4 regions of the Acidovorax sp. JHL-9 genome follow, and region 3 is predicted to be linked to each of the others. Evidence: predicted binding sites of a transcription regulator. Region 3 holds the regulator's gene; each other region holds the start of a gene.

Region 1 (5,357 bases), on a different contig from region 3:
CGCCAGCCGCGCCTGCGCCGCCGCCAGCGAGGCGCGCGAGCGCAGCACCTGCGCATCGAGCTTGGCGGTGTCGAGTTCGACCAGCACCTGGCCCTTCCTGACCTGGTCGTTCACGTCCACCAGCACGTTTCTGACCGTGCCCGACAACTCGCTGCCAATGGTGACCGCCCGTGTCGGCTGCAAGGTGCCGTTGGCCGACACGTTGAGCGTGAGGTTGCCCCGGCGCACCTCTTCGGTCACATACACCGGGGCTGCGCTGGCGCTCTGGTGGCTCTGCCAGTAAACCAGGCCGCCACCCGCTGCCACCAGCACCGCCACCCCCAGCCACAGGCTGGAGCGCTGCCACCAGCGGCGCGGCTGGCCACCGCCGAGCAGCACCTGCAGATCGGCGGCAGTGGAAGGGCTGGCGGGGGATGCGTTCTTTTCAGAAGAGGTCATGGCCATCCATTGCGATGTGGGTTGGGAGGTGTCTGGTGCGGTGCCACCGCAGTTTGCGGGCGCGAGCGATAGGTGTGGAGGGGGGCTACTGCCAGCCACCGCCCAATGCCTTGTACAGCCGCACATGGTCGGCCGACACGCTGGCCACGGCGGCGGCCACGCTGTCCTGGGTGGACAGCAGCGTGCGCTGGGTCTCCAGCACCGATTGGAAGTCGATCAGGCCGCTGCTGTAGCGCTGGCGGGCCAGCAAGTCCGCATTGCCCGCGGCGTCGGCGGCGGCCTGCAGGCGCACCAGGCGCTCGCGGTCCCCTTGCAGAGCTGCCAGGGTGTCTTCGACATCCTTGAGCGCCGTGAGCACCGAGGCCTCATAGGCCAAGCGGGCCTGTGCCAGCGCCGCCTCCTGCACACGCACCTGGGCCCGCGCCGCACCACCGTCGAACACGGGCACCGACACACTGGCCAGCAAGGCGCTGACCACCGAGCCGCCATTGCCCAGGGCGCCCAGGGTGAGGGCGCGCAGGCCCAGATTGCCCGAGATGCTGAAGTCGGGGTAACGCGCGGCATCGGCTTGCGATACCCGGGCCAGCGCGGCGGCAATGCGCTGCTCGGCGGCGCGCACATCGGGCCGCTGGCGCAGGGTTTCAGCGGGGATGGCCAGTGCCAGGTCTTGCGCGGGCTGGGGCACGGCGGCGGGCGCTGCCAGCAGCGCATCGAGCGCCAGCGGGGCCTGCCCGGTCAGCACGGCCAGGTTGTGGCGCGACTGGGCCAGGCTCGATGCGAGCGCGGGAATCTGCGCGGCCGTCTGCTCGGCCGCCGCACGGGCCTGCTCGGCCACCAGCGAGGTGGTCAGCCCGGCCTGCAGGCGCCACTGGGTGATCTGCAGCGTCTCCTGCTGGCTCGCCAGGTTGCTGCGCGCTATGGCCAGCCGCTGCTGCAGGCCCCGCAGCTCGACGTAGTTCACGGCGGTTTCGGCGGCCAGCGACACCTGCACGTCAGCCAGGCTGGCCTCGGCGGCCTGGGCATCGGCCTGGCTGGCGTTCACGCCGCTGCGCAGACGGCCCAACACATCGGGCTCCCAACTGGCATCAAAACCCGCCTGGAAACTGTTGCCCGTGCTGTTCGAGGCCCGGCTGCGCTGCGCCGACGCCGACGCCCCGACGCTGGGCAGCAGGCCGGCGGCCTGCACATCCACCTGGGCACGCGCCTGCTGCAAGGCGGCTTGCGCGCTGCGCACGCTGGTGTTGGCCTGCAAGGCCTGCGTGACCAGCTGCGTGAGCTGCGGGTCGTTGAAGCGCTGCCACCATTGCGCCAGGGAGGTGGCGGGCAGGTCCGCAGCAGTTTGCGCGGACCATGCGGGTGGCACCGAGGTCTGCGGCAGCCGGCTGTCGGGTGGCGCCAGGCTGGCACAGCCGGCCAGCAGGGCCACGGCCGAGGTCAAGCACCAGGGTAAAACCGCGCCCATCCGGCGACAAAGGATGCGCTGCGCAGGGCGCGCCGCGGTGGCAACAGAAGGTTCATGCATGGCGAAGAGGCAGCGTGCAGGGCATGCCCCATTGTGCGGGTCAGTCATGTCCTGCCCGCTACAGCCAAGTGAAGCCCGGGTAAAGCTGCCGCCCGTTGCCGCCGAAAGCCCCCCCGCGAAGCGGCGCTGGTCAACGCCCCGGCAATTCAGCCCCCCAGGGCGTCCAGCGGCCAGCGGGGTTTGACGTCGAACGCATAGGCGCGGTTGGCCATCTGCTGGCCCGCCTGCAGCCGCATGGCAGCCGCCATGGCGATCATGGCGCCGTTGTCGGTGCACAGATGCAGCTCGGGGTAGTGCACGCGCACCTTGCCCTGCGCACAGGCCGCATTGAGCTGGGCGCGCAAATGCCGGTTGGCGCCCACGCCACCGGCCACCACCACACGCTTCAAGCCCGTCTGCTTCAGGGCCGTGAGCGTTTTTTTCACCAGCACTTCCACAATCGCCGCCTCGGTGCTGGCGGCCAGGTCGGGCTTGCGCGCTTCCAGCGCATCGCCGAGCTTCTTGGCCTGGGTGAGCACCGCGGTCTTGAGCCCGGCAAAGGAAAAATCAAGGTTGCCGCTGTGCAGCAAGGGGCGCGGCAGCTTGAAGGCCGCCGGGTCGCCCTGCTCGGCCAGGCGCGACAGCGCCGGCCCGCCGGGGTAGCCCAGGCCCATGAGCTTGGCCGACTTGTCAAACGCTTCGCCCGCCGCATCGTCGATGGTTTCGCCCAGCAGTTCGTAGCGGCCCACGCCGTCCACCCGCATGAGCTGCGTGTGGCCGCCCGACACCAGCAGGGCCACGAAGGGAAATTCCGGCGGATCGGCACTCAAAAAGGGCGACAGCAAATGCCCTTCCAGGTGGTGCACGCCCAGCACGGGCTTGTCGAGTGCGGCGCCCAGCGCGCAGGCCACGCCAGCGCCCACCAGCAGTGCACCGGCCAGGCCCGGCCCGCGGGTGTAGGCCACCACATCCACGTCGGCCAGGCGCTGGCCCGCTTCGGCCATGACGGCCTCGGTCAGTGGCAGCACGCGGCGGATATGGTCGCGGCTGGCCAGCTCGGGCACCACACCGCCATAGGCCTGGTGCATCTCGATCTGGCTGTGCAAGGCATGCGCCAGCAGGCTGGGCACGGCCACCCCGCCGGTGGAGCGGACCAGCGCCACGCCGGTTTCATCGCACGAAGATTCAATACCCAGGATCAGCAAGCTCATGCCCCGAGTGTAAAACCCGGCGCCTGCCCAGCCTGGTCCACCACCAACTCGCAGCCAACGCCCACAGCGTGCACCATCCCGGCGCACCAATATGTGGCGTAAATCTTGCTTATAACTACGGCATGACCGACGCCCTGCGCATTGTGGTGGTGGCCCCCGACCTGGCCATTGCCGATCCCGACGACGAACACGCCGCCACACAGGCCGAACGCTCGCGGGCGCTGCGCATTGGCCTGCTCGAAAACAACTTCAACCTCATTGCCACGCTGCCGGCCGATGTGTTTCTGGGCGAGCGGCTGGCCCAGCTGCAGCCCGACCTGATCATCGTGGACGCCGAAAGCGAGGCCCGCGACGCGCTGGAACATGTGGTGATGGCCACCCGCGACGCACGCCGCCCCATCGTCATGTTCACCAACGACGAGGACACCACGCATGTGAAAGACGCCGTGGCCGCCGGCGTGTCGGCCTACATCGTGGCCGGGCTGGCGCCCCAGCGCATCCGCCCCATCCTGGATGTGGCCATGGCGCGCTTTGCGCACGAGCAGGCACTGCGCACCGAACTGGCCGACGCCAGAACCGAGCTGCAGGACCGCAAGACCATCGACCGCGCCAAGGGCGTGCTGATGCAGCGCCAGGGCCTCACCGAACAGGCGGCCTACGAAAAGCTGCGCAAAACCGCCATGGACAAGGGCCTGAAGCTGGGCGAAGTGGCCAGGCGGATGCTCGACATGGTCGATTTGCTGGGCTGAGGCACCACCGTCCAGGCAAAAAAAACGCTGCCCGAAGGCAGCGCTTTGCATGTTGCGCAAAGATCGCGCGGGCGCGCTCAGAACGCTGGAACCACGGCCCCCTTGTACTTGTCCTGGATGAATTTCTTCACCTCGGCGCTGTGCAGGGCCTTGATCAGCTTGGCAATGCTGGCGTCGTTGGCACGGTCGGCGCGGGCCGCCACGATGTTGGTGTAGGGCGAGTCGGCACCTTCGATGAACAAGGCGTCCTTGGTGGGGTTGAGCTTGGCTTCGATCGCGTAGTTGGTGTTGATCAGGGCCAGGTCCACATCGGCCAGCGCGCGGGGCAGCAGCGGCGCTTCGAGTTCCTTGAACTTCAGCTTCTTGGGGTTCTTGACCACATCCAGCGGCGTGGGCGTGAGGCTCTTGGCATCCTTGAGCTCGATCAGCCCCTGCTTGGCCAGCAGGATCAGGGCGCGGCCACCGTTGGACGGATCGTTGGGAATCGCCACCGTGGCGCCGTCCTTGAGATCCTTCAGGTTCTTGATCTTGCTGGAATAGGCGCCGAAGGGCTCCACATGCACCTTGCCGCCCGGCACTTGCACCAGGCTGGTCTTGCGGTCCTTGTTGAAGCTGTCCAGGTAGGGCTGGTGCTGGAAGAAGTTGGCATCGAGCTGCTTGTCCTCCACGGCCATGTTGGGCTGCACATAGTCGCTGAACTCCTTGACCTGCAGGTCCACGCCCTGGGCCTTGAGCTGGGGCTTCACGAAATTCAGGATCTCGGCGTGCGGCACGGCCGTGGCGGCCACCTTCAATACATCGGCGGCATGGGCACTGACAGCCAGTGCGGCGAGGGCCAGTGCGGACAGGGTCTTCTTCAACATGAGGGGGCTCTTTCAATGGATGGATACACGGCAGGGCCCCAAAAATACGGGATAACCCTGAGCTGAACAGCAAGTGTAAACAGCCATGCCGCCGTAAGGCGGTTATTTAGCCATTTTTTGATATAAAAATGAGGTTTTATATACAAGGCAATCCGGTCGCGCCTCGTTTGCTCCGGAGATGCCTGACCGAATGCCGGGGCGTCCAAGAGCCCGATTTCGCCCCAAGCTTGCGGGCAAGCGCCTTGCGCGGCCATGAAAGATCGTGAACATGTTCCTAGACCAACCAGCCCGCAGGTTATGCCAGCTGCCGCGCGGCCGATGAAGGTGCGGGCCAGGCGGGTGGCATCCAGGTGATGCGAGGTCCCAGCCTGCGCGAAGATAGGCCTGCCGCCGCCGTCATCGGGGGCGAACTGCCGGCCTGACGCTTCTCAAGCTGGCTCATCTCCCTCTGCCGCGCCCTGCGCGGCATCGATGCGCTGCATGTTGTCCAGCAGCTTGAGCAGGTAGTGCAGGGTGTGGGTGATGTCATTCACCGAGAAACCCGCAAGCGCCTCTTCGTAGTAGTTGTGGATCTTGGGTTGGGCCTCCACGAGCC
Region 2 (5,357 bases), on a different contig from region 3:
CGCTCAGCGGTCTGGCGCTGCACATGCTGTGCATCGCGGCCCAGCGTACGGGCGATGTGGCCTGGCCCGGCAAGGCGTATCAGCGCTTCAAGGTGGCGGCCAACATGACCGACCGCTTCAACGCCCTGACCGCGTTGGTGGCCAGCGGCAGCGAGCTGGCCGCCCCCGCCCTGGCGCGCTTTCACACGCTGTTCAAGGACGAGCCGCTGGTCATCGACAAGTGGTTTGCCCTGCAGGCGGGCGCGCCCGACCGCGCTGGCAATGTACTGCCCACCGTGCGCCAGCTCCTGCAACATCCAGACTTCAGCCTCAAGAACCCCAACCGCGCGCGGAGCGTGATCTTCAGCTACTGCAGTGCCAACCCGGGCGCGTTTCACCGTGCGGACGCAGCAGGCTACGTGTTCTGGAGCGACCGCGTGATCGAGCTCGACGCCCTCAACCCACAGGTAGCCGCCCGCCTGGCCCGCGCCCTGGACCGCTGGAAGAAACTGGCCGAACCCTGGCGCAGTGGCGCCCGCGAGGCCATCGCCCGCGTGGCCGCACGCCCCGACCTGAGCAACGATGTGCGCGAGGTCGTCACCCGCGCACTGGCCGATTAAGGAGATATCCATGGCAAACAAAGTCAGCCTGACCCGCTACCTCGTCGAACAACAGCGCGTGGACGGCCTCATTCCCGGTCAGTTGCGCCTGCTGCTCGAAGTGGTCGCACGCGCCTGCAAGAGCATCAGCCACGCCGTCAACAAGGGCGCCCTCGGGGGCGTGCTCGGCAGTGCCGGCAGTGAGAACGTGCAGGGCGAAGTGCAGAAAAAGCTCGACATCATCGCCAACGAGGTGCTGATCGAGGCCAATGAATGGGGCGGCCACCTCGCCGGCATGGCCAGCGAGGAAATGGACGGCATCTACGTGGTGCCCAACCGCTATCCCAAGGGCGAATACCTGCTGCTGTTCGACCCCCTCGACGGCTCCAGCAACATTGACGTCAACGTGAGCATCGGCACCATCTTCAGCGTGCTCAAGATGCCCGAGGATGACCGCGGCGTGGACGAAGGCGATTTCCTGCAAAAGGGCAGCCAGCAGGTGGCCGCCGGCTATTGCGTCTATGGCCCGCAAACCACGCTGGTGCTCACCGTGGGCGACGGTGTGGCCATGTTCACGCTCGACCGCGAGCAGGGCTCGTTCGTGCTGACGCAAGAAAATGTGCGCATTCCCGAGGACACCAAGGAATTCGCCATCAACATGAGCAACATGCGCCACTGGGACGAACCGGTCAAGCGCTACATCGACGAATGCCTGCAGGGCAAGGAAGGCCCGCGCGGCAAGGACTTCAACATGCGCTGGATCGCCAGCATGGTGGCCGACGTGCACCGCATCATGACCCGCGGCGGCATCTTCATGTACCCCTGGGACAAGCGCGAACCCAACAAGCCCGGCAAGCTGCGCCTGATGTACGAGGCCAACCCCATGGGCTGGCTCATCGAGCAGGCCGGCGGCGCCGCGACCAACGGCAAACAGCGCATCCTCGACATCCAGCCCACCCAGTTGCACGAACGCGTCAGTGTGATTCTGGGCTCAAAAAATGAGGTCGAACGGGTGACAAGCTACCATTCCACGCTATAATCGCAGGCTTACGCCGGTGTAGCTCAGTCGGTAGAGCAGCTCATTCGTAATGAGAAGGTCGGGTGTTCGATTCATCTCTCCGGCACCAAATGAAAGCCCCTGATTCGCAAGAGTCAGGGGCTTTTTTCGTTCGATGCAAGACGATTTTGACGGGAAGTTCCCGGACATCGAGAAAGCCCCGACAACACTCACCTGCCAGTGGCCTCATCTGCGTCTCCAGTTCGGAACTGTCGAAGTCTTGCCAGCGCAGGTGACCGCGCAGACCCTCAACAAAAAGGGGCCGCACATGGCGGCCCCAATGATTGCTTACCAGTCCAATAGCTCACAACGCTTGACTGGCAGGCGCCAGGTTTCATTTCGGCGTGAAATGCCTTATGCCCCGGGCGCCCTGCCCCTTCACGGGAAGGTGAAGTTGGTGGTAGTGCTGCTTCCGGCGGCGAGTACGGGCAGCACGGCGTCCTTGTCGGCGAAGCCAAGTCGGCTGGCGCGCAGGGTATACCGGGCGGCCGCCTGCGTGTTGGGAGCAAATACCAGCGGCGCGGGCGCTACGGCATAAGCGGCAACGAGCGGTGCATTGACCGGCAGCGAGAAGGCATAGGCACCTGTGACGCTGTCCACATACTGCCCGTCGATTTCCACGGCGATACCCGCCAGCGACTGCAGGGCGCGCACCAGGGTATCCGCTGGTGCAGTACCGGTTGCGCTGGCGCTGGCCGATGCAGCCAGGGCGATGGGCGATGCCGCACTGGCCACCGGGGTCACGGTCTCCGCCACCACAGGCACACCCGTCACCACGGCGGAGGTACGGCCGGAAGCCGCCATGACCAGGGTGTAGTTGCCCGGGGCCACCGGTTGCAGCAGGAACTTGCCGGTGCTGTCAGGCACGGTCGCCTTCACGATGGTGCCATTGGGGAGCTGCAGCGACACCCGCGTAGTGCCAGCGCCCAGTGCTGGGTCGACATACCCCTGCACACCCGACACATAGCGTGGAATGACCGTCACCACCGGCTTGAGCAGGTACTGGCCCGAACCGCCGGCCCGAACCACCGACTTGCAGGCATCGAAGTCCAGCACGAAATCGGCCATCTTGTTCTCGGCGATATCGATATTGATGTTGGTCTTGACACCCGACTGCTGGCCGCTGGGGGTCTTGAGCGCCACCTCACTTTCCCCGGTGGGCCTCACCGAATTGGCCAGCGGTTGGGCAGTGCTGTTGTCAGCCAGCACCAGGCGCATCTGGGTGTACTTGCCCACAGGCAGGGGAATCTGCCCCAGCTCCATCAGCACTCCATTGGTGAGACTGAGCAGATCCACCCGACGGGCGGGGTCCAGCACGATCTCGGACCAGCCGGCATCAGCGTCACCGGCGCTGCTGCTCTGGTGGACACGAATTTTCGAGACCGTCACGTTAACGGTGTCATAGCCACAGCTAGGCGCATCGGTCAACGCCAGGCGCAGCGTGCCGCTGCCGGCGGTGTTGTCACCGCCACCACCCCCGCAGGCAGCCAGGCCGGCAAGCAGGACGGCACCCGCAGCGAATTTCAGATTTCGGAGCAATTTCATGTTGGACCTCTCGGGTTGGCGCGCTGCCGGAACAGCGCACATGGATGTGAATTTTTCACATCAAGAGAGTAAATGCCCCAAAACCCCGAACCTGTAGGACAAAGCCTTTAGCGGTGCAACAAACGTGACAACATGCGAGCGAATGTGCGACAGCACACGATTCACCGCCGGATCACAATGCGTGTCGGATTTTTTTACGATACACGGAAGATGCAACCACGTCAGCGCCGCAAGTTGTTGATGGGCATATGAAAAAACCAACAGGCACACATTTTGCTCAACCCATGGCGACTCGTGCCTTCGTACGAGAATCAGGAGTAATAGATCATGAACACCAAAATTTGTGCGCTGACGCTCGGTTTGGCAGGCCTTGCGTTTGGTGGAGGCGCTTCTGCCAACGTTGTCACGTTGACCCCCGTCGATGGCAATATTTACCAACAGACCGTTCAAAGCCCATGCATCTTCAGCAACCCCTCCTGCACCAACGGAGGTTTTGCTTCAACGGCCTTGCCCACAGGCGGCAGCGTGAATGGCTACGATGCTTTTTCACCTATTTACAGCGGCCAGACACTTCTGAACATCATTGGGGCCGGCAACGCCCTTCTGATTGGTCTTGATATCAATCAGGCTAGCGGCCAGCCCGCACAAACGCTGACAGCGTTCTACATGCTCTTGAACAACAGCATCGTAGATACATTTTCTACAACCGCTACGAACAATGTGCCAGCGGGCAACAACGGAAATGGCTACGCGGACTACCTGCTCGGCAACTTCTCCTCATTCTCTGCAACCGATACAGTCCAGTTCCACTTCGTCTTCAACAATGCAAACGATGGCACCGAAAACCTTTTCGTGATCGGCGCACCCGGCAGCACAGTACCCGAGCCGGCTACGCTGGCACTTCTTGGCTTGGGCTTGCTGGGTGCGTACTTTGTACGCCGTCGCAGCTGATCATCTCGAAAACCCGATTCAAAACGGGTCTGGAAGGCTTAAGCCGCTCAGTTAACTCTGAGCGGTTTTTGATGGCCCGACGGAGATTCTTGGCCATTCATGCTCGACTTTGATGGCGCCCACTGAATTGATGCGGTGGCATGAACAAGCATCAGAATTGTTGCCCCATTGCACGGAGTCTTTCCTGGATGGCAAGCGGAAGTATTGCTCCCGCGCATTCTGCAGCTGCCGCTACCCTTGGTGGGGCTGTCGCAATTCATTCAAACCGGATGCCCTGCGCTTGAAGCACTCCCAAATGGAATGTCTTGGATGCAACGTCCAAGTATTGAATGGTGCCCGACATGACCAACGGAGCGCTCGCATTCGCTGGCTCAATGCGAATGGCACGCCAGCGACCGCCTCCGTCAGGCAGGGCATACACCTGCAAGGCCAACCCATCAGGATGATCAGCAGTGAGGTGAAGCCGTCATCCACCGCAAACAACGCCCCACCTTTCGGCACCTATTCATCCTGCTCCGCGCCCATCTCTGGAAACAGCACCTCGGTATATCCAAACTGCGCAAAATCACGCACCCGCATGGGATACAACTTGCCCACCAGGTGATCGCATTCGTGCTGCACCACGCGGGCATGAAACCCTTCTACCGTCCGGTTGATCGGGTCGCCATAGGGGTCAAACCCGCTATAGCGAATGCGCGACCAGCGCGGCACTTTGCCACGCAATCCTGGCACCGACAGGCACCCCTCCCAGTCTTCATCTTCCGCATCGCCCACCGGGTCGATCACCGGATTGACAAGCACCGTGGACGGCACCAGCGGCCGATCAGGGTAACGGGGATTGGGGTTGGCAGAGCCAAAAATCACGACCTGCAGATCCACACCGATCTGAGGGGCGGCCAAACCCGCACCGTTGACGGATCGCATGGTTTCGAACATATCGCGCACCAACAGATGCAGCGCATCGGTATCAAATTCAAGGACAGGCTGAGCGATGCGCAACAAGCGTGGATCGCCCATTTTCAAGATGGTATGAATGGTCATGACAGCAGCAGTTCAAGGCGTGCATGATGGGTTGGTTGAGCATAACGCGCGCGCAAGGCCATTGCCCCCATGCACAATTGCATTCAATGGCCTCACCCACCGACGATCCTCCCGACACCCGGACGCCCAAGGAGCTACCGCTACCGTTGCGCTGGCTGCTGAAGGTTTTTGCGGTCCTGTGTCTG
Region 3 (5,357 bases):
TGTATTTCGCGCTCGAAGGCATGGGCAAGCTCGACACCTTGCACGCCAAGGTGTTCCGCGCCATCCACGTCGAAAAACTCAAGCTGGCCAAGGACGAGGACATCTTCGCCTGGGTGGCCCAGCAGGGGGTGGACGCAGCCAAGTTCAAGGAGGTCTACACCTCCTTCACGGTGTCCAGCCAGGTGCGCCGCGCCTCGGCGCTGCAGGAGGGCTATGGCGTGGAAGGCGTTCCTTCGATGGGCGTGGCCGGCCGGTTCTATACCGATGGCACCATGGCCGGCAGCATGCAGACCGTGCTGCAGGTGGTGGAGTATCTGGCGGGCGTGGCGCGCAAGGGTTGATGCCACATTTGCCCCCGTTCGAGAGGCCCGCGTTTGCGGGCTTTTTCATGGGCGCCAGCGCTGTGCGTGGCTACAATGAACGCAAGATTTGTGCCTCATGAAAAAAAGATACCTCCCGATCCTGCTGCTCTCGGCCCTGGCCTGCGCCCCTGGCGTGGGCCATGCCGAAAAGGCCGACCGCAACAAGCCCATGAACATCGAGTCCGATGCGCTGCGCCACGATGAGCTCAAGCAGACCAGCGTGTTCACGGGCCGGGTGGTCATGACCAAGGGCACCATCGTGCTGCGCGGTGCGCAACTGGATGTGCGCCAGGATGCCGATGGCTACCAGTACGGCGTGGTGACGGCCGAACCCGGCAAGCGCGCATTCTTCCGGCAAAAGCGCGACACCGTGGCCGGTGCCCCGGACGAGTTCATCGAGGGCGAGGGTGAGGTCATCGAGTACGACGGCCGTGCCGACAATGTGCGCTTCATCACCCGTGCCGAAATGCGCCGCTACCGGGAATCGGTGGTGACCGATCAGCTCTCGGGCGCCGTCATCGTCTACAACAACCTCACCGACGTGTTCACTGTCGATGGCCAGAAGAAATCGGCCAACAGTGCAGCGGGTGAAGCGCCGGCCCCCGGCGGGCGCGTGCGCGCCGTGTTGTCGCCCAAGGAGCAGCCTCCTGCCGCTGCCCCGGCCCCAGCAGCCAGCGGGCCGGTGCTGCGCCCCAGCAACACCCTCGGCGGCGCAAGCAAGTGAGTGCCGTGATGGTGAACACAAGCCCTGACACCCAGGCGGGCAGCCGCCTGGAAGTCGCGCACCTCGAAAAGTCCTATGGCAGCCGCAAGGTCGTCAAGGATGTGTCGCTGGTCGTGCAAAAGGGCGAGGTGGTGGGCTTGCTCGGCCCCAATGGCGCGGGCAAGACCACTTCGTTCTACATGATCGTGGGCCTGGTGCGCTGCGATGGCGGTGACATCCGCATCGATGGCCACTCGGTGGCGGACATGCCCATCCACCGGCGCTCGCGCCTGGGGCTGTCCTATCTGCCGCAAGAGGCGTCGATTTTTCGCAAGCTGAACGTCGAGGAAAACGTGCGCGCCGTGCTGGAGCTGCAGCGGGGCGACGACGGCAAGCCGCTCGCCAGGAAGGAGATCGAAGCACGCCTCACTGCCTTGCTGCAGGAGTTGCGCGTGGACCATCTGCGTGAATCGCCGGCCCTGGCCCTGTCGGGTGGCGAGCGCCGCCGCGTCGAGATCGCCCGCGCCCTGGCCACCCAGCCGCGCTTCATTCTGCTCGACGAGCCCTTCGCCGGCATCGACCCGATTGCCGTGATCGAGATCCAGCGCATCATCGGTTTCCTGAAGGCGCGCGGCATTGGCGTGCTGATCACCGACCACAACGTGCGCGAGACGCTGGGCATCTGCGACCACGCCTTCATCATCAGCGATGGCCGCGTTCTGGCCCAGGGCACGCCGTCCGAAATCGTGGACAACGCCGAGGTGCGCCGCGTCTATCTCGGCGAGCACTTCCGGATGTGAGCATGGCCCCCACGCTTCCTCACTTCGTGTGGTCGCTGCCCCCCAGGGGGCCCCAGACCGCCTTCGGGCGGCCGGGCGACGGGCGGATGGCTGCCCTTGTGTTGGCCGTTGCATGAAGCCCGGCCTTTCGCTGCGCGTTTCGCAGCACCTGTCGCTCACGCCGCAGTTGCAGCAATCGATCCGGCTGTTGCAGCTGTCGACGCTGGAGCTGTCGCAGGAAGTCGAGCAGATGCTCGACGAGAACCCTTTTCTGGAGCGCACGGCCGATGAAGCGCCGCGCGAGGAGTTTGGCCTGGAAACCGCCGACATGCCCGCGCAGGCCGATGACTACAGCGCGGACGATGCGCTGTTTTCAGGAGCTTCCAGCGCAGGCAGCACAAGCGCTGAAGGCCAAAATGATGTTGAAATGGCCAGCGCCGGTGCGGACGAGCCCGACTGGAGCGGCGACGGCACGGTGGACATGGCGCCCAATGACGCCGAGTGGGGTGGCGATGCGCCGGCCCGCAACCGCAACGATGCCGAAGGCGACGAGGCCGACGCCACCGAGCTGGCCCGCTCGCACGAATCACTGACGGCCTTCTTGCACCGCCAGGCGCTGGCACTGCGCCTGTCCGAGGTGGACCGCGCCGCGCTGCGCTTTCTCATCGAATCGCTCAACGACGACGGCTATCTCGAAGAACCGCTCGAAGCGCTGGCCATCGGCCTGGCCGGGCCGGACGACCTGGAGCAGATCGAAGAACTGGTGCACCGTTTCACCGTGGCCCAGCGCCTGCTGCAAAGCCTGGATCCCGTGGGCGTGGGCGCGCGTGGCCTGGCCGAGTGCCTGACCTTGCAGCTCAAGGCCCTGGCCGCCGACGAAGACAGCGAGATCGATCCTGGTACCGTGCAGACCGCGTTGCGCGTGTGCCAGCAGCCGCTGGAGATGCTGGCCCGCCGTGACATCCGCCGCCTGACGCAGTTGTGCGGCGATGGCGAAGAGCGCACGCGCGCCGCCATGGCGCTGATCGCCCGCCTGGAGCCGCGCCCCGGCCGCCGGTTTGCCGATGTGGAGCGCAACATCATCGTGCCCGACGTCATCGTGCGCAAAGCCGGGCGCGCCAACGGGCGTGACGGCCAGCACAACTTCATCGTGCAGCTCAACCCCGACGTGATGCCGCGCCTGCGCGTGCACGACATCTATGCCGGTGCGCTGCGCGGCCACAAGGGGGGCGAGGGCCACCAGGGCATGCAGCAGCGCCTGCAGGAGGCGCGCTGGTTCATCAAGAACATCCAGCAGCGCTTCGACACCATCCTGCGCGTCTCGCGCGCCATCGTCGAGCGGCAGAAGAACTTCTTCACCCACGGCGAGCTGGCCATGCGCCCCCTGGTGCTGCGCGACATCGCCGACGAGCTGGGACTGCACGAGTCCACCATCAGCCGCGTGACCACGGCCAAGTACATGGCCACGCCGATCGGCACCTACGAGCTCAAGTATTTCTTTGGCTCGGGCCTGGGCACCGAAACCGGCGGCAATGCATCGAGCACCGCCGTGCGCGCGCTGATCAAGCAGTTCGTGTCGGCGGAGAACCCGGCCAAGCCGCTGTCCGACAGCCAGATCGCCGAGATGCTCAAGGAGCAGGGCATCGAATGCGCGCGCCGCACCGTGGCCAAGTACCGCGAGGCGCTCAAGATCGCGCCGGCCAATCTGCGCAAGGCGCTGTAGCCTTTTGGGGGGGCGCGTGCCTGCTGCAGCGTGCCCTGTTTGCTGTTTTTTCTCCCGTCACCCCGCTTACCACGCCATGGCCCGCATCGTCTTCGACCTCCCCGCGCATTTCGGCTTTGCCACCGAGCTGCAGATCTACATCAGCCACGTCAACCAGGGCGGGCACCTCGACAACGCGCAGCTGCTGAGCCTGGTGTCCGAGGCGCGTGTGCGCTTCTTCCAGTCGCTGGGTTTCCCCGAGGCCGATGTGGGGGGCCTGTCGATCGTGGTGGGTGACATCGTGGCGCAGTACCGGTCGGAAGGATTCCATGGCGAAACCATGCGCGTCGAGATGACCCCCGTGGACTTCAACCGCTATGGTTTCGATCTGGTCTTTCGCATGACCGAGAAGTCGCAGGGCCGCGAAGTGGCGCGCGGCAAGACCGGCATCGTTTTCATCGGCAAGGCCGATCGCAAGGTGGCGGTTATCCCTGAATCCATCCGCCAGCTGCTGCTGGCCCGCGCGGGTGAGCCCGGTTCCCCCGTACTGCCCGAGCGCGTATCCTCCCCATCGACATGAACCAACTCCAACTTTTCCTGCCCTGCGCCGCCGGCGTCGAGGGCTACCTGGCCGATGAGGTGCATGGCATTACCGGCCTCACGGGGCAAGACCTGCTGGTGGGCCGGGGCGGCGTGCTGCTGCGCGCTTCGTGGCGCGATGCGCTGCTGCTCAACCTGCACAGCCGCCTGGCCCAGCGCGTGCTGGTGCAGCTGGCGCACCGGCCCTACCGTTCCGAGAACGACCTCTATGGCATGGCCAGCGACGTGGCCTGGGAGATCTGGTTCACCACGCGCCAGACCTTCAAGGTCGAGGTGACGGCCCAGCACAGCCCGCTGCAAAGCCTCAATTTCGCGGGGCTCAAGGTCAAGGATGCCGTGGCCGACCGCTTTCGCCACAAGAGCGGCGTGCGCCCCGACGTGAACACCCAGTGGCCCGACGTGCGCATTCACCTGCACCTGACCACCGACGAGGCCACGCTCTACATCGACACCTCGGGCGAGCCGCTGTTCAAGCGCGGCTGGCGCGAGGACAAGGGCGACGCCCCGCTCAAGGAAACCCTGGCCGCCGCCATGATCGCCGCCAGCGGCTGGGACCCGCTGGGCGACAACCCCCAGCCCCTGTACGACCCCTGCTGCGGCAGCGGCACCATCGTGGTCGAGGCGGCCCAGATCGCCTGCCGCATCCCGGCCGGCATGCTGCGGCGTTTTGCGTTCGAGAAACTGCTGCCGTTCCAGCCCCATGTCTGGACTGCGATCAAAAACGAGGCTGAAGGCGCCATACAGAAAAGCGCCGTACCCATTTTTGGCAGTGATGTTGCCTTCCGCATGGTCGATTTTGCCCAGCGCAATGCCGAGCGTGCCGGCGTGGCCGAGGCCGTGCAGTTGCGCGGTGGCGATGCCCTGCAGCGCATGCCGCCCTGCGAGCAGCCCGGCGTGATGCTGCTCAACCCGCCCTATGGCGAGCGCATCGCCGCCGCCGGCACGGCGGGCCGCAACGCCAGCGAGCGAGCGGCCGACCGCGCCCAGGGCCTGGCCGTGGGCCGCGAAGAAGCGCACACCGACGATGGTGGCGAGTTCTTCAGCCAGCTCGCCGCGCACTGGAAGAAGCACTACGCCGGCTGGCAGGCCTGGATGCTCACGCCCGACCTCAAGCTGCCCGGCAAGATGCGCCTGAAGGAATCGCGCCGCGTGCCCATGTGGAACGGCCCCATCGAATGCCGGCTGTTCCGCTTCGACATGGTCAAGGGCTC
Region 4 (5,357 bases), on a different contig from region 3:
GGCTCGAAGGCCAGGCGCATCACCTGTGCGTCTTTTCCGGTGCTGTGAAAGTCGTCCAGCAGCACGCGCACACGCACGCCGCGCCGGGCGGCGGCGATCACACCGAGCAGCAGCCGCTCGGTGCTGGTGTCGGCGTGGATGGCGTAGTACTGCAGGTCCAGCGTTTTCTGTGCCGCTTCCACCATGGCCAGGCGGCTGCCATAGGCCGCCTGGGGGCCGGCCAGCAGCACAAAGCCCGATTCAAAGCGCGCGTTCGCCGTCGCGCGGCGCTCGTCCACCAGTGTGGCCAGTGCGGTGCCGGCGGTGGCTTCGAGCGCCGTGGAAACAGGGCGCCGCACATTCTTGGGCAGTTCGGCGCAGCCACTCAGCGCAAGAATGAGCAGGGCAGCCCACCATGGCGGCAGGTGCCGGCGCAGCAGCGTGGGAAGAAAGCCGGAAACAAGGGCGAGGGTCATGGGCGGGCGTAGCGGCGTGAATCGGTGGCGGGCACTCCCAGCGGGGTGCGCCCCAGCGTAGCGGGCCGCGCGCCAGGTGGATGTCAGACGTGGCGCCGTCGTTTCAATACACCAAACCCAGCTCTCGGGGCACGGCGCATCCGGGCCCTGGGGGCTGCAGGCTTACCAGCTCACTTCGCGGTCCGGCGTTGCGCTGATCTTGTGGATCGACAGATCGGCACCGTCGAATTCCTCTTCCTGTGACAAACGCAGGCCCAGCGTGGCCTTGAGCACGCCATACACCAGTGCACCGCCCAGCAGCGCCCACACCACGCCCATGGCCGTTCCCAGGAGTTGCGCCCACAGGCTGACACCGCCCAGCCCACCCAAGGCCTTGCTGCCGAAAATGCCTGCGGCAATGCCGCCCCAGGTGCCGCACAGCCCGTGCAGGGGCCATACGCCCAGCACATCGTCGATCTTCCAGCGGTTCTGGGTGAGGGTGAACATCACCACAAAGATGCTGCCGGCCACGCCGCCCACCACCAGCGCACCCAGCGGGTGCATCAGGTCAGAACCCGCGCAAACAGCCACCAGGCCGGCCAGCGGGCCGTTATGCACAAAGCCGGGGTCGTTCTTGCCCAGTACCAGCGCGGCCAGTGTGCCGCCCACCATGGCCATCAGCGAGTTGACCGCTACCAGCCCCGACAGCTTGTCCAGCGTTTGCGCGCTCATCACATTGAAGCCAAACCAGCCCACCATCAGCACCCACGCACCCAACGCCAGAAAAGGGATATTGGAGGGCGGATGGGCCGAGATGGCGCCATCCTTGCGGTAGCGGTTGGCGCGTGACCCCAGCAGCAGAACGGCGGGCAGGGCAATCCAGCCGCCCACGGCGTGCACCACCACCGAGCCGGCAAAATCATGGAAGGTGGCGCCGGTCAGGGCGGCAATGCCAGCCTGGATGCCGAAATGCTCGTTCCAGGCGATACCTTCAAAAAATGGGTACACAAAGCCAACGATGGCGGCGGTTGCCAGCAGTTGGGGCCAGAACTTGGCGCGTTCCGCAATGCCGCCCGACACAATGGCCGGAATCGCCGCCGCGAAGGTGAGCAGGAAAAAGAACTTCACCAGGGCAAAGCCGTTTTGCTGGGCCAGTGTCTCCGCGCCCACCAAGAAATGCGTGCCATAGGCCACGCCGTAGCCCACCAAAAAATACACCACCGTGGACACCGAAAAATCCACCAGGATCTTGACCAGGGCATTTACCTGGTTCTTTTTGCGCACAGTGCCCAGCTCCAGAAACGCAAAACCGGCGTGCATGGCCAGCACCATGATGGCGCCCAGCAATATGAACAAGGCATCGCCGCCCTGTTGGTGTGCATTCATAACTTCCTCGTGCTTTGAATTGATCAGTTCTGGTGCAATCTGGACGCAGGCGCCAGACTTGCACCAAAATTAAGCAATAAACGCGCCAAAAAAGCCATAGAGGTGCACCGCCAGTTCGCCCCATCATGGGGCGTTGCCTTGAGGCAAGTGCAAAAACAATGAGGAAAGATGGCTCTGGCGCTTTGCTGACAAGCGCGAAAAGCGATTTTTTGATGGCCAGTGGGGGAGCACAGCCCGGTGCCGGGGAAGTCAACCGAGCGCCAGCAGTTGCTCGGCCAGGGCATCAATGCCGGCCGCAGAAAGATCGTCGCTGGCCAGGCTGAGCCGCGTGGCCCACTGGTGCAGGTGCGTGCTTTGCGAGCGGGCATAAAGCGGGTCGTAGTGCAAGGCCACCAGCTCGGCAAACAGCGGCGCCAGCGCACCTGCTGCGGCCCAGTCCTGCCAGCGTGCAATCACCTGCTTGCCGTGCAGTTCCTTGAGCACACCCAGCTGGCGGGCCAGCAGGGCCGGGTCGTCGCCCAGGTTGGCGTAGTCGCGCAGCAAGAAATCCAGCCGCGCCGGCACGCTGGCGGCGATTTCGGTGCAGGGGCTGGCGCGCAGCCGCTGCACTAGGGGCTGGGGCACCGCCAGGCGGCCAATCTTGCTGCTCTCGGCTTCGACATAGATGGTGCGCTGCAGATCCAGGGGCTCCAGTGCATGCAGCAGGGTGGTCTCGAAGGCGGTTTGCGAGGGCTGCTCCACCCCCGGCCAGGCACCCAGCACCGATCCCCGGTGGCGGGCGCAGGCCTCCAGGTCGAGCACCTGCGCGCCGCGCGCGGCCAGGGCCTGCAGCACGCGCGTCTTGGCGCTGCCGGTGGGGCCGCAGATCACGCGCAGGGGCAGCTGCGGCGCCAGCTCGGCCAGCCGGTCTATCACATGGCGGCGCCAGGCCTTGTAGCCACCGGCCAGCTGCTGGGCGTCCCAGCCCACCAGGCGCAGCCAGGTCACCATCGAGCCGCTGCGCATGCCGCCGCGCCAGCAGTACACCAGGGGCTTCCAGCTGGCGGGCTGGTCGGCAAACTGCGTGCGCAAATGCCGCGCCAGGTTGGCTGCCACCATGGCGCCACCCACGCGCCGTGCCTCAAAGGCACCTTGCTGCTTGTAGAGGGTGCCGACGATGCGGCGCTCGTCATCGTCGAGCACCGGGCAGTTGATGGCGCCGGGAATATGGTCGAGCGCGTATTCGGCGGGCGAGCGCGCATCGATCAGGGTGTGAAAAGCATGGCGGTCCGCCACGCGCACGGGGCCGCGGTGGCTCATGGCGCCAAGCCCTTGCCCCGCGCGGGCCGGCGGCCGGCTGGCACAATCGCGCGCACCATGACTGTTGATTCAAAACCCATTCGTCTTACCCAGTTCTCGCACGGCGGCGGTTGCGGTTGCAAGATAGCGCCGGGCCTGCTGCAGGAGATTTTGGCACGCGCACCGCAGGGCATCGTGCCGCCCGAGCTGCTGGTGGGCACCGAAACCAGCGACGATGCGGCCGTCTATCGCCTCAACGACAGCCAGGCGCTGGTGGCCACCACCGATTTTTTCACCCCCATCGTTGACGACCCCTATGACTTTGGCCGCATTGCCGCCACCAATGCGCTGTCCGACATCTACGCCATGGGCGGCACGCCCATCATGGCGCTGGCCCTGGTGGGCATGCCCATCGCCCAGCTGCCGCCCGAGGTGATCGGTCGCGTGCTGGAAGGCGGCGCCGCCGTGTGCCGCGATGCCGGCATCCCCATCGCGGGCGGGCATTCGATCGACGTGCTCGAACCCATCTATGGCCTGGTGGGCCTGGGGCTGGTGCACCCGCAGCGCGTGCGCCGCAATGCCGACGCGCAGGCGGGCGATGTGCTGGTGCTGGGCAAGCCGCTGGGGGTGGGCATTCTCTCGGCGGCACTAAAGAAAGGCCTGCTGGATGCAGCTGGCTACGCCGACATGTTGCGCTACACCACACAGCTCAACCGGGTGGGCATTGCCCTGGGTGCGCTGGATGGCGTGCACGCCATGACCGATGTCACCGGCTTCGGCCTGGCAGGCCACCTGCTGGAGGTGTGCCGGGGCTCGGGGCTTTCAGCCCAGGTGGAGCTGGCCCGGGTGCCGATCATTGCGGCCGCGGCGCGGTTTGCGGCCGACGGCGTGGTCACGGGGGCCTCGGCACGCAACGGGGCCGCGTATGGTGCCGATGTGGCCTGGGCCCCCGGCGTGCCCGAATGGCAGCGCCACCTGCTGACCGACCCCCAGACCAGCGGTGGCCTGCTGGTGAGCTGCAGCCCTGATGCACTGGCGCGCGTGCTCGACACTTTTCACCAGGCCGGCTTCGCAGCGGCTGCCGCCATCGGTGGCATGCAGGTGCGGGCGCCGGGGCAGGGCAGCCAGCTGGTTTGCCGGTGAAAAAGGCCGGCCCCACAGGCCCTGCGCCATTGCGCTCAAAAAGCGTCGCGCCCGCGCACTCTTGCCACGAGGCGGATGTCTGGCCCTACCCGGTCTACCGAAGTGAAGTCCATGGCCAGGCCTTGCGCCAAGGTATCGAACGGACCGACATGGGCCATGCCCAGGCCTGGCCCCAGCAAGGTAGGCGCCAGGTACACCAGCATCTCGTCCACCAGCCCTTCGCGCACGAATGAGCCATTGAGCTTGTTGCCGGCTTCCACATGAAGCTCGTTCACGCTGCGCTGGGCCAGGTCGCGCAGCATGGCGGGCAAGCTCACTTTGCCCTGTGGGTTGGGTAAATAAACCACCGTGGCGCCACGCGCTTCCAGTGCGGCCTTTTTGCCATCATTCTGGGTGGCTGCGTAGATCATGCAAGTGCGGCCGGCCATGAAAAGGCGCGCATCCGGCGGGGTTTGCAATTGGCTGTCCACCACCACCACATGCGGCTGGCGTGGGGTTGGGACCTCGCGCACATCCAGGCGCGGGTTGTCGTCCAGCACCGTGCCAATGCCGGTGAGCACCGCGCAGGCCCGCGCGCGCCAGGCATGGCCATCGGCGCGCGCAGCGGGTGAGGTGATCCACTGGCTGGTGCCGTTGTGCAATGCCGTGGTGCCGTCGAGTGACGCCGCCGCCTTGAGGCGCACCCAGGGTATGCCCCGCACCATGCGGCTGAAAAAGCCGATGTTGAGTTCGCGCGACTCGGCTGCACCCGGCCCCACCTCCACCGCCACGCCCGCAGCGCGCAGCCGCGCAAAGCCCTGGCCGGCCACCAGGGGGTTGGGGTCGGCAATGGATGCCACCACCTTGCCAATGCCCGCCGCCACCAGCGCGTCGCAGCAAGGTCCCGTGCGGCCCTGGTGGGCGCAAGGTTCCAGCGTGACGTAGGCCGTAGCGCCCCGCACATCCTGCCCGGCAGCCGCCGCGTCGCGCAGTGCCACCACTTCAGCGTGCGGGCCACCGGCCTGCTGGGTGAAACCCTGGCCAATCACCCGGCCATCGGGCGCCACCAGCACGCAGCCCACGCGGGGGTTGGGGTTGGAAAGAAAAAGCGCCTGGGCGGCGAGCCCAAGCGCTTGG

The links. The regulator sigma-54, encoded in region 3, starts transcription at its own class of promoters, with help from an activator protein. The targets are predictions, from matches to a motif close to TGGCANGNAANCTGCTTT.
Region 1: K225_RS0115290 (ANTAR domain-containing response regulator) is a predicted target of sigma-54. The motif match lies at 3,245-3,262, and genes of this name have one in related genera.
Region 2: K225_RS0117855 (PEP-CTERM sorting domain-containing protein) is a predicted target of sigma-54. The motif match lies at 3,443-3,460, and genes of this name have one in related genera.
Region 4: K225_RS0111045 (ammonium transporter) is a predicted target of sigma-54. The motif match lies at 1,891-1,908, and genes of this name have one in related genera.

The regions. Positions count from the first base shown of each region.
Region 1 is NZ_AUEX01000026.1:29,602-34,958, reverse strand. Features, by position in the region: gene K225_RS0115305 (efflux RND transporter periplasmic adaptor subunit) at 1-438, opposite strand, end outside; gene K225_RS0115300 (efflux transporter outer membrane subunit) at 524-1,900, opposite strand; gene tsaD (tRNA (adenosine(37)-N6)-threonylcarbamoyltransferase complex transferase subunit TsaD) at 2,107-3,150, opposite strand; gene K225_RS0115290 (ANTAR domain-containing response regulator) at 3,273-3,899, shown strand; gene K225_RS0115285 (MetQ/NlpA family ABC transporter substrate-binding protein) at 3,977-4,762, opposite strand; gene K225_RS0115280 (MarR family winged helix-turn-helix transcriptional regulator) at 5,191-5,357, opposite strand, start outside.
Region 2 is NZ_AUEX01000037.1:25,339-30,695, forward strand. Features, by position in the region: gene pepN (aminopeptidase N) at 1-599, shown strand, start outside; gene K225_RS0117840 (class 1 fructose-bisphosphatase) at 610-1,617, shown strand; tRNA gene K225_RS0117845 (tRNA-Thr) at 1,630-1,705, shown strand; gene K225_RS0117850 (DUF4382 domain-containing protein) at 2,014-3,180, opposite strand; gene K225_RS0117855 (PEP-CTERM sorting domain-containing protein) at 3,508-4,131, shown strand; gene def (peptide deformylase) at 4,633-5,172, opposite strand; gene K225_RS0117870 (YbaN family protein) at 5,259-5,357, shown strand, end outside.
Region 3 is NZ_AUEX01000004.1:209,230-214,586, reverse strand. Features, by position in the region: gene K225_RS0105140 (thiol:disulfide interchange protein DsbA/DsbL) at 1-341, shown strand, start outside; gene lptA (lipopolysaccharide transport periplasmic protein LptA) at 439-1,086, shown strand; gene lptB (LPS export ABC transporter ATP-binding protein) at 1,095-1,865, shown strand; gene K225_RS0105125 (RNA polymerase factor sigma-54) at 1,978-3,567, shown strand; gene K225_RS0105120 (thioesterase family protein) at 3,644-4,126, shown strand; gene K225_RS0105115 (class I SAM-dependent RNA methyltransferase) at 4,123-5,357, shown strand, end outside.
Region 4 is NZ_AUEX01000014.1:81,082-86,438, forward strand. Features, by position in the region: gene K225_RS0111040 (phospholipase D family protein) at 1-455, opposite strand, end outside; gene K225_RS0111045 (ammonium transporter) at 618-1,820, opposite strand; gene mnmH (tRNA 2-selenouridine(34) synthase MnmH) at 2,070-3,119, opposite strand; gene selD (selenide, water dikinase SelD) at 3,177-4,241, shown strand; gene ribD (bifunctional diaminohydroxyphosphoribosylaminopyrimidine deaminase/5-amino-6-(5-phosphoribosylamino)uracil reductase RibD) at 4,277-5,357, opposite strand, start outside.